2 linked regions of the Verminephrobacter eiseniae EF01-2 genome follow. The protein of the gene in region 1 interacts with the protein of each later gene in a pairwise test. Links are inferred from orthologs where the notes say so. Each region holds a gene or a part of one and is shown in the gene's direction. Other genes may lie near its edges.

Region 1 (4,845 bases):
GCTATCCGGTCGCGCTCGGCATCGGTCAGCCGGCCCGCCCGCAGGCGGATGCGGTATTCGGTGCTGCGCTCCAGATGGCGCACGGCCAGGCCGCAGTTGCGCGCAATGTCGGTGGCCTTGGACGCCCAGGGCGACAAGGTGCCCAGGCGCGGGGTGACGATGATGGCGCAGCCATCGACGGGGCCGGCGTAAGGGTCGCCGTAGCGCAGCAAGGCCGCCAGGCGCTGCTGCTGCGCGGGCGCAGGGGCGGTATCGGTGAGCACCAGATGCACGAAGCGCGCTGCGATGCCGGTGATGCCGGGGTGAATGTCCGCCAGCGCGGATTGCAGTTGTCGGGCGCGAAAGGGGCTGAGGGCGTTGCCGCCCGCCAGCGTGGTCATGTGCAAGGTCACGGAAGCGGCCTGTAGGGGGGTGGGAGGGCGCCGGGCCGATGGGGGCCGCAAGCAGGGTGGTCAGAGCGCGGCATTTTACCGGCGGGTGCCGCGCCCCGGCGTTCGGGCCGTCGGGCCATTGGGCCGTAGGCGGGCGCCGGCGGTGTCCATCGAAGTGCCGGCGCGGACAGGAACGGGATGGCTATGGATAATCGCGCCATGAGCATCACCATCAAAAGCGCACAGGACATTGCCGGCATGCGCCTGGCGTGTCGCCTGGCTTCCGAAGTGCTGGACTCGATTGCTGCGCATATACAGCCGGGCATCACCACCCGCGACATCGACCGGATCGGGGCCGAGTGCATGGCCCGGCAGGGCACGGTATCGGCCACCGTCGGCTACCAGCCGCCCGGCTATCCGCCCTACCCGGCGTCGCTGTGCACCTCGGTCAACCATGTGGTCTGCCATGGCATCCCGAACGACAAGCCGCTGAAAAAGGGCGACATCGTCAATGTCGACGTGACCGTCATCACCCCCGAGGGCTGGTATGGCGACAGCAGCCGCATGTACCTGATCGGCGAGGCCTCGATCGCCGCCCGGCGCCTGTGCGCCCTCACCTACGACGCGATGTGGCACGGCATCGTGCAGGTGCGGCCCGGCGCCCATCTGGGCGATGTGGGGCATGCGATACAGCAGTTCGCCGAAAGCCAGGGCTGCTCCGTCGTGCGCGAGTTCTGCGGCCACGGCATCGGCAGAAAGTTCCATGAAGAGCCTCAGGTGCTGCACTACGGCCGCCCCGGCACGCTGGCCGAGCTCAGGCCCGGCATGGTCTTCACCATCGAGCCCATGATCAACGCCGGGCGCCGCGAGGTCAAAGAATTCGGCAACGACGGCTGGACCATCGTGACCAAAGACCACAGCCTGTCGGCACAGTGGGAGCACACCGTGCTGGTCACGCCCACCGGGTATGAGGTGTTGACCCTGTCGGCAGGCTCGCCGCCATTGCCGAACTTCGTCGCGGCCACTGCGACCTGAGCGCAGTCTATGGCCTCGGCCCGAGCGCAACGACACGACGCCGGTGCGGCACCCAGGCAACCCCGAGCCGACACACCGGAGCGCATGCGCACCACGACCATGACCGAACTGCCTGCCCTGCGCGCCGCCTATCGCCACGACAAAGCCACGCTGCTGGCCGCGCTGCAGGCCACCGGCGCATCCGCGCGCGGTATCCGCGTCTTGCTGCGCAAGCTGTCCACGCTGGCCGGCAAGCTGCTGCAAACGCTGTGGCAGCGCGCCCGCTTGCCCGACGACATGGCCTTGGTGGCGGTGGGCGGCTTCGGGCGCGAGCAACTTTTCCCCTACTCCGACGTCGATGTCCTGCTGCTGCTGCCCGAGGCCCTGGCGCCCGAGACCGGCAACGCATTGCGCGCGCAGATCGAGGGCTTCATCGGCAGTTGCTGGGACGCGGGGCTGGAGATCGGATCGAGCGTGCGCACGGTGGCCGAATGCCTGGCCGAGAGCGCCGGCGACGTCACCGTGCAGACCTCGCTGCTCGAAGCGCGCCTGCTGTGCGGCAGCGCGGCGCTGTTCGGCCAATTCCAGCGGCAGTACCGCGCGCAGCTCAACCCCGAAGCCTTCGTGCTGGCCAAGACGCTGGAGATGCGCCAGCGCCACACCAAGTACGAAAACACCCCCTACGCGCTGGAGCCCAATTGCAAGGAATCCCCGGGCGGGCTGCGCGACCTGCAAATGATCCTGTGGGTGGCGCAGGCCGCCGGCCTGGGCAGCGGCTGGAAGGAATTGGCCGCCAACGGCATGGCGACCGCGCTGGAACTGCGCCAGATCGAACGCAATGAGGCGCTGCTGTGCCTGATCCGCGCGCGCCTGCACGCCGCCGCAGGCCGGCGCGAAGACCGTCTGGTGTTCGACCTGCAAACGGCAGTGGCCGAGTCGTTCGGCTACCGCTCGCAAGCCCCCGACGGCTCGCGCCTGCCGATGCGCGCCAGCGAAACCCTGATGCGCCGCTACTACTGGGCGGCCAAGGCGGTGTCGCAGTTGAGCCAGATCCTGCTGCTGAACATTGAAGAATCTCTGGCCCCGTCAACCCACGAACCGCGCGCCATCAACGCCCGCTTTTTCGAGAAGGCCGGCCTCATCGAAGTGGCCAGCGACGACCTGTACAGCCGCGACCCGCACGCCATCCTGGAGACCTTTTTGCTCTACCAGACCACGCTCGGGCTCAAGGACCTGTCGGCCCGCACGCTGCGCGCGCTCTACAACGCCCGCAGCGTGATGGACAGCGCCTTCCGGCGCGACCCGGTCAACCGCGCGACCTTCATGCGCATCCTGCAACAGCCCTCGGGCATCACGCACGCGATGCGGCTGATGAACCAGACCTCGGTGCTCGGGCGCTACCTGTGGCCGTTTCGCCGCATCGTGGGGCAGATGCAGCACGACCTGTTCCATGTGTACACGGTAGACCAGCATATCCTGATGGTGCTGCGCAACATGCGCCGCTTCTTCATGGCCGAGCATGCGCACGAATACCCCTTTTGCTCGCAACTGGCCGGCGGCTGGGACCAGCCCTGGGTCCTGTACATCGCCGCCCTGTACCACGACATCGGCAAGGGCCGCGGCGGCGACCATTCGCGCATCGGGGCGCAAGAAGTGCAGCGCTTTTGCCGCCAGCACGGCGTGGCCCGCGCGCAGGCCCGGCTGATCGAATTCCTGGTGCGCGAGCACCTGACGATGAGCACCGTGGCACAAAAACAAGACCTGAGCGACCCGGACGTGATCGCCGCCTTTGCGCGCCAAGTCGGCAACGAGCGCAACCTCACGGCCATGTACCTGCTGACCGTGGCCGACATCCGCGGCACCAGCCCCAAGGTCTGGAACGCCTGGAAGGGCAAACTGCTGGAAGACCTGTACCGCGCCACACTGCGCGTCCTGGGCGGGCGGGCGCCCGACGCCGCCGCCGAGATCGAGGCCCGCAAGCGCCAGGCGCTGGTCCAACTGGCGCTCAGCGCCCTGCCGTTCGAGGCGCACAAAGCATTGTGGGCAACGCTGGACGTGAGCTACTTCATGCGCCACGACGCCGCCGACATTGCCTGGCATACGCGCCACCTGTCGCGCCAGGTAGGCACGGCCAAGCCCGTGGTGCGCTCGCGCCAGTCGCTGGCCGGCGACGGGCTGCAAGTGATGGTCTACGCCGCCGACCAGACCGACCTGTTCGCGCGCATCTGCGGCTACTTCGACCGCGCGGGCTTCAGCATCCTCGACGCGCGGGTGCACACCGCCCACAACGGCTATGCGCTCGACACCTTCCAGGTCGTGGCCTCGTCGCAGCCGGGGCATTACCGCGAACTCACGCACATGGTCGAAAGCGACCTCAGGCATGTGCTCGAAGAAGACGGCCCGCTGCCCGAGCCTGCCCGCAGGCGGGTATCGCGCCGGGTCCAGAGCTTTCCGGTCGCGCCGCGCGTGAGCCTGCGGCCGGACGAAAAAGCGCAGCGCTGGCTGCTCGCGATATCGGCCAGCGACCGCGCCGGCCTGCTCTACTTGGTGGCGCGCATCCTGGCCAGACACCATCTGAGCGTGCAACTGGCCAAAATCAGCACGCTGGGCGAGCGCGTCGAAGACAGCTTCCTGATACAAGGCCCCGAGCTACAGAACAACGCCCGCCAAATCCAGATCGAGACCGAGCTGCTGCGCGAATTGTCTGCATGAGCGCTGCCCGGCCAGCCCTCAGCCATCCAGCGCCTCCACGCCATCGTCTTCGGCGGCCCGGGTGTCCGGAAACAGGACCTGCGTGAAGCCAAACTGCCTGAAATCCCGCACCCGCATCGGGTACAGCTTGCCAACGAGGTGATCGCATTCATGCTGCACCACGCGGGCATGAAAACCATCGACCGAGCGATCGATCGGATGGCCATACGGATCGACACCCGTGTAACGGATGCGCGACCAACGCGGCACCATGCCACGCAAACCGGGCACGGAAAGACAGCCCTCCCAGTCCTCTTTCTCGTCTTGGCCCAAGGGCGTGATCACCGGGTTCAGCAGCACGGTGAGCGGCACCGGTGGCCGGCCCGGGTAGCGCGGGTTGTGCTCGCCGGAGCCAAAGACCACGAGCTGCAAATCCACGCCGATCTGCGGCGCCGCAAGCCCGGCGCCATTGGCGTCATGCATGGTGTCGAGCATGTCACGCACCAGGCCATGCAGGGCCTCGGTGTCAAACCCGGTCACCGGCCGGGCAATGCGCAGCAAGCGGGGGTCGCCCATTTTCAGGATGCGGTGGATGGTCATGGGACAAAAAATCTCCACAAAGATGCATGCCGGCCGGCAGCCGCCGATGGCAGCCGATGGCCGCCGATGACAACCAAGGGCAGCATAACCGCTGCGCAGCGCCATGGAATCCGCGCCTCGTTCCTCGATAGCTCCGTCGGTAGAGCGCCGGACTGTTCATCCGTAGGTC
Region 2 (4,504 bases), 2.1 Mb from region 1 along the record:
TTGCGGCCTGTGATGATGCCGTGAAAACCGTGGCCCGCGAGACGGCGGATCTCAAAGACCTGGCCATCGTGCTCGGGCATCCCCGGGGGTTTGCGCCCGAAGCGGCGGCTTTCAGCGCCTGCATCAATGCCGCCAGCGTGCTGCGCGCCGGGCAGATCGAGCAGACCTACGCCAAGCGCGAGTTGCCCAACTACCAGGTGTTCGACGAGCGCCGCTATTTCGTGGCCGGCCACAAGCCCTGCGTGTTCGACATGGGCGGCCTGCGCGTGGGCTTGCTGATCTGCGAAGACGCCTGGTTTGCTGCGCCGGCGCGCGATTGCGCGCTGGCGGGCGCCCAGTTGCTGGCGGTCATCAATGCGTCGCCGTTCCATCTGGGCAAGGGCGCCGAGCGCGAGCAGATCATGCGCGAGCGGGTGCTCGAAACCGGGCTGCCGCTGGTCTATGCCCACTTGGTCGGCGGCCAGGACGAGGTGGTGTTCGAAGGCCGCTCGTTTGCGCTCGATGCCGATGGCTCGGTGGCCGGGCGGGCGCCGGGGTTTGAGGAAAAACTGGTGTATGCGCACATCCATCCATCGTCGAGCGCTATCAGAATAGAGGCAGACATCGCCCCTGAGCGCAGCCTGGAGGCCGACCTGTGGGACGCGCTGGTGCTGGGCGTGCGCGACTATGTGGGCAAGAACGGCTTTGCCGGCGCGCTGCTCGGGCTGTCGGGCGGCATCGACTCTGCGCTGGTGCTGGCCATTGCCGTCGATGCGCTGGGCGCCGACAAGCTGCGCACGGTGATGATGCCCTCGCCCTACACCGCCGATATCAGCCTGATCGACGCCCGCGAGCTGGCCCGCCGGCTGGGCGTGCGCCATGACGAGATCTCGATCACGCCGCAATGGGAGGCTTTCAAAGCCGCGCTGGCCCCGGCTTTTGCCGGCCTGCCCGAGGACACGACCGAAGAAAACCTGCAGGCGCGCATCCGGGGCACGCTGCTGATGGCGCTGTCCAACAAGTTCGGCGCCCTGGTGCTGACCACGGGCAACAAGAGCGAGATGTCCACCGGCTACTGCACCTTGTATGGCGACATGGCGGGCGGCTTTGCCGTGATCAAGGATGTGGCCAAGACCCGGGTCTTCGATCTGGCCCGCTGGCGCAACGCCAACGATCCCTATGGCAGCGGCGCCAACCCGATCCCGCAGCGCATCATCGCCCGGCCCCCGAGCGCCGAACTGCGCCCCGACCAGACAGACCAGGACAGCCTGCCGCCCTATGAGGTGCTCGACGCGATCATGTCGCGCTACATGGAAAACGACGAGCCCATCGAATCCATCATCGCCAGCGGCTTTGCCCGCGCCGATGTGGAGCGCGTGACCCGGCTCATCAAGTTCAACGAATACAAGCGCCGCCAGGCCCCGGTGGGAATTCGCGTCACGCGCCGCAGCTTCGGCAAGGACTGGCGTTACCCGATCACCAGCCGGTTCAGGGCCTGAGCGCTTCCTGCTCCGGCGGCTCGGCGTTCTTGCTTTTCTGCTTTGCGCCATGCGGACGAGCACCGAACGGCAGGCCGAAAGAATGGTGGCTGGCAGCCCCACGGCCGGGCGAGCGCCGCAGGGGGATCGACGGCGTGGCGCCGGCAGTGCAAGCGTGGTGCGGCGCGGCGGTGGAATCGGCGCCTTGCCGTTTTGCTGCTTCCCGTCACCGCGCCGGCCAGGCTGAAAGTCGAACGAAATCAATCAGTTAGCGCCTGATGCCAGGCTGCCCTCATCTGTTAGTCTCAGCGCACATCGAAATCCGCCCCTCCAGGAGACCCCGCATGAAAATGATCACTGCCGTCATCAAACCGTTCAAGCTCGAAGAAGTCCGCCACGCGCTGGCCGAATGCGGCGCGACCGGCCTGACGGTGACCGAGGTCAAGGGTTTTGGCCGCCAAAAGGGCCACACCGAGCTGTACCGGGGGGCCGAGTACGTGGTGGACTTTCTGCCCAAGGTGAAGGTCGAAGTGGTCGTCAAGGCCGACGATGTCGAGCGCTGCGTCGATGCCATCGTCAACGTGGCGCGCACCGGCAAGATCGGCGACGGCAAGATTTTCGTGACGGCTGTCGAGCGCGTGGTGCGCATCCGCACCGGCGATCTCGACGACGCAGCGGTGTGAGGGGGCCGCTGGCAGGGCGCCGCTCGGCGCGTCAAATCACGCTGCGCAGTGGCATCGGGGCCTGGCCGGGGCCCGCCCGCTGCATCAGTTGGCACAGCAGTTCCTGCGCATCGGTGGCGACCTGCAGCAAATCCATCTGCCAGGCCCCCATGAAGCCGCTGGCCACGCTGGCTTGCAAAAAGCCCAGCAAGCCATCGTAGTAGCCGGCCACATTCAGCAGGCCCAGCGGCTTGCCGTGGTAGCCAAGCTGGCGCCAGGTCCAGGCCTCGAACAGTTCTTCCAAGGTGCCAATGCCGCCGGGCAGGGCGACAAAGGCAGCGCTGCGCTCGGCCATCATGGCCTTGCGCTCGTGCATGGTATGCACGATGTGCAGTTCATCGCACAGGCGGTTGGCCTGCTCTTTGTCCACCAGCGCCTGCGGGATCACGCCCACCACGCGCGCGCCGGCCAGCCGCGCGGCCTCGGCCACCACGCCCATCGAGCCGCCGCGCCCGCCGCCGTACACCAGTTGGCCGCCGTGGGCGCCAATCCAGCGCCCCACCGCCTGCGCGGCCAGCGCAAAGGCCGGGTTCTCGCCGGGACGCGAGCCGCAGTACACGCAGACAGAAAAAGCCGGTTCAGCCATGGAAAAACCTCTGCCAGGCCGCCGCCGCCCAAATGCCCATGCACAGCAGCAGCGCCAGCAACACCGCCGCACTGCCCAGGTCTTTGGCGCGCTTGGACAGCACATGCGCCTCTGGCCCGATGCGGTCGATGGCGCTCTCGATGCCGGTGTTGAGCAGTTCCACGATCAGCACCAGCACGACCGCGCCCGCCAGCAGGGCCACCTCGCCCCAGTTGCGGCCGAGCCAGAGCGACAACGGCAGCATGACGATGGCGGCGATGGCCTCCTGGCGAAAGGCCCGCTCGTTCCAGCCGGCCCGCAGGCCGTCGATCGAATAGCCCGCAGCATGCCAGATGCGGCGCAGGCCCGTGCGGGCCTTTTGCGGGTTGTTCGGCGCATCGTTCGGCGCATCGTCTTGCCGCTTGGCCGGGGCCGCCGGGAGGGGAGATGGGTTGGGCATGGCGCTATTTTGGGGGCCTGTCGACATGCACCAGCCGGGTGCCTGCCAGCGCGTCATGCCAGAACTGCCGCTGAGGATGAAAACGGCTCAGCAGCGCCCAGAGCGCCACCCATCCCGAGACGATGACGGCCGCCGCGCCCGCCGACAGCGAAAACGGCGCCATGGCGGCCAGCGGCGGCAGGAACCAGAGCCAGCAAAGCAGATAGCGCAGCAGCGCGCGCGCCTCGGTGACGGCCCGCCCGGTCTTGTCCACCACGCGCAGATGCCAGGTCTTTTGCGCCAGGGTCTGGCCCCGGGCCCAGAACCAGGTGAAATAAATGCCGGCCACGAGGCAGACAAAGGCTTGCAATGCGTGGCGGTTGTCCAGCGCATTGCGGGTCTGGCTCAGGGTGCCAAACAGGTAGCCCGCGATGAAGACCACGGCGAACATCAGCAGACCCTCATACAGCCAGCAGGCCATGCGGCGCCACAGGGCGGGTGCGGCGCCGGGCGCGCCGGCCTGCGCGGGGTGGGCGGTGCGGGCGGCGGGTGGAGCGGCAGACATTCGGGCGACTGGGGAGCGACTGGGGAGCTACTGGGGATACCGCCCCGGGCGGTCGGGGTTTTCGGCCGAGGCCGAACCACCCAGCGGTGGCAGCGCAGTCGGCACGGCCACGGGAACGGCCACGGGCGTCGTCTCCACCCCGGTGGACGCGGCGCCGGGCAGCAGCGGGTACTGCGCGGCATGGCCGGCGGCGGGCAGCGCCATTGGCGTCACCGGCGCAGCGACACGGGGCGAATGGTCGATGACGGGCGGAATCTTGGGCGCATTCGGCCGGCCGGGATGGGCTTGCAGCGCAGCCGGCACCTGGGCCAGTTTCTTGGGCGAGACCGGGCGCAGGGCCGTCGCGGCGCCCCGGGGCTTGGGATCGGCCCGGGCGGCCAGTGCGCGCCGCTGTTCATCGGACAGGGCTTGGTAGGCCTCCCACTGCGCGCGTTTGTCCGCGCGCGCCAAGCCGGTGGTGACGGCATAGTTCAGCCGGGCCTGGCTGCGCTGCTGGGCGCTCAGGTTGGCCCAGGCGGTGATGCGTTCGAGGAACTTGCGCTGCTCCTCCTGCGACAAATGCGGGTAATTGGCCGCCAGCGTCAGCCAGCGGCGCTTTTGTGCCTGGCTGATCAGCGACCAGCGCTCGGCCAGCGGATACAGCGCCAATTTTTGCGCTGTGTCCAGCGTTTCCCAGCCCGGGCCCGGCTGGGCCTGGGCCGGCGGCACGGCGCCGCCGGCCGGCGGGGTGCGGGCCTTGTTCGGGCCGGCCACGGC

What was found. Proteins that work in one complex are often made in the same cells at the same time.
Region 2: the proteins of VEIS_RS17490 (region 1) and VEIS_RS08465 interact in binary tests that used the Escherichia coli proteins (3 or more experiments, as listed by UniProt). The link is inferred for Verminephrobacter eiseniae EF01-2 from one-to-one orthologs.

The regions. Positions count from the first base shown.
Region 1 is NC_008786.1:3,992,236-3,997,080, forward strand. Bases 1,136-4,301 are described here. They hold VEIS_RS17490 ([protein-PII] uridylyltransferase), read left to right. Parts: upstream 1,136-1,505; coding sequence 1,506-4,097; downstream 4,098-4,301. Other genes in these bases: map (type I methionyl aminopeptidase), read left to right, coding at 1,136-1,406; def (peptide deformylase), read right to left, coding at 4,116-4,301. In the rest of the region: purL (phosphoribosylformylglycinamidine synthase), read right to left, coding at 1-392; more of map, read left to right, coding at 591-1,135; more of def, read right to left, coding at 4,302-4,676.
Region 2 is NC_008786.1:1,936,807-1,941,310, forward strand. The notes cover bases 646-3,470. They hold VEIS_RS08465 (P-II family nitrogen regulator), read left to right. Parts: upstream 646-1,801; coding sequence 1,802-2,140; downstream 2,141-3,470. Other genes in these bases: VEIS_RS08460 (NAD+ synthase), read left to right, coding at 646-1,478; VEIS_RS08470 (LOG family protein), read right to left, coding at 2,172-2,765; VEIS_RS08475 (diacylglycerol kinase), read right to left, coding at 2,758-3,204; VEIS_RS08480 (RDD family protein), read right to left, coding at 3,209-3,470. In the rest of the region: more of VEIS_RS08460, read left to right, coding at 1-645; more of VEIS_RS08480, read right to left, coding at 3,471-3,748; VEIS_RS08485 (DUF3106 domain-containing protein), read right to left, coding at 3,776-4,504. UniProt on the Escherichia coli protein: P-II indirectly controls the transcription of the glutamine synthetase gene (glnA). P-II prevents NR-II-catalyzed conversion of NR-I to NR-I-phosphate, the transcriptional activator of GlnA. When P-II is uridylylated to P-II-UMP, these events are reversed.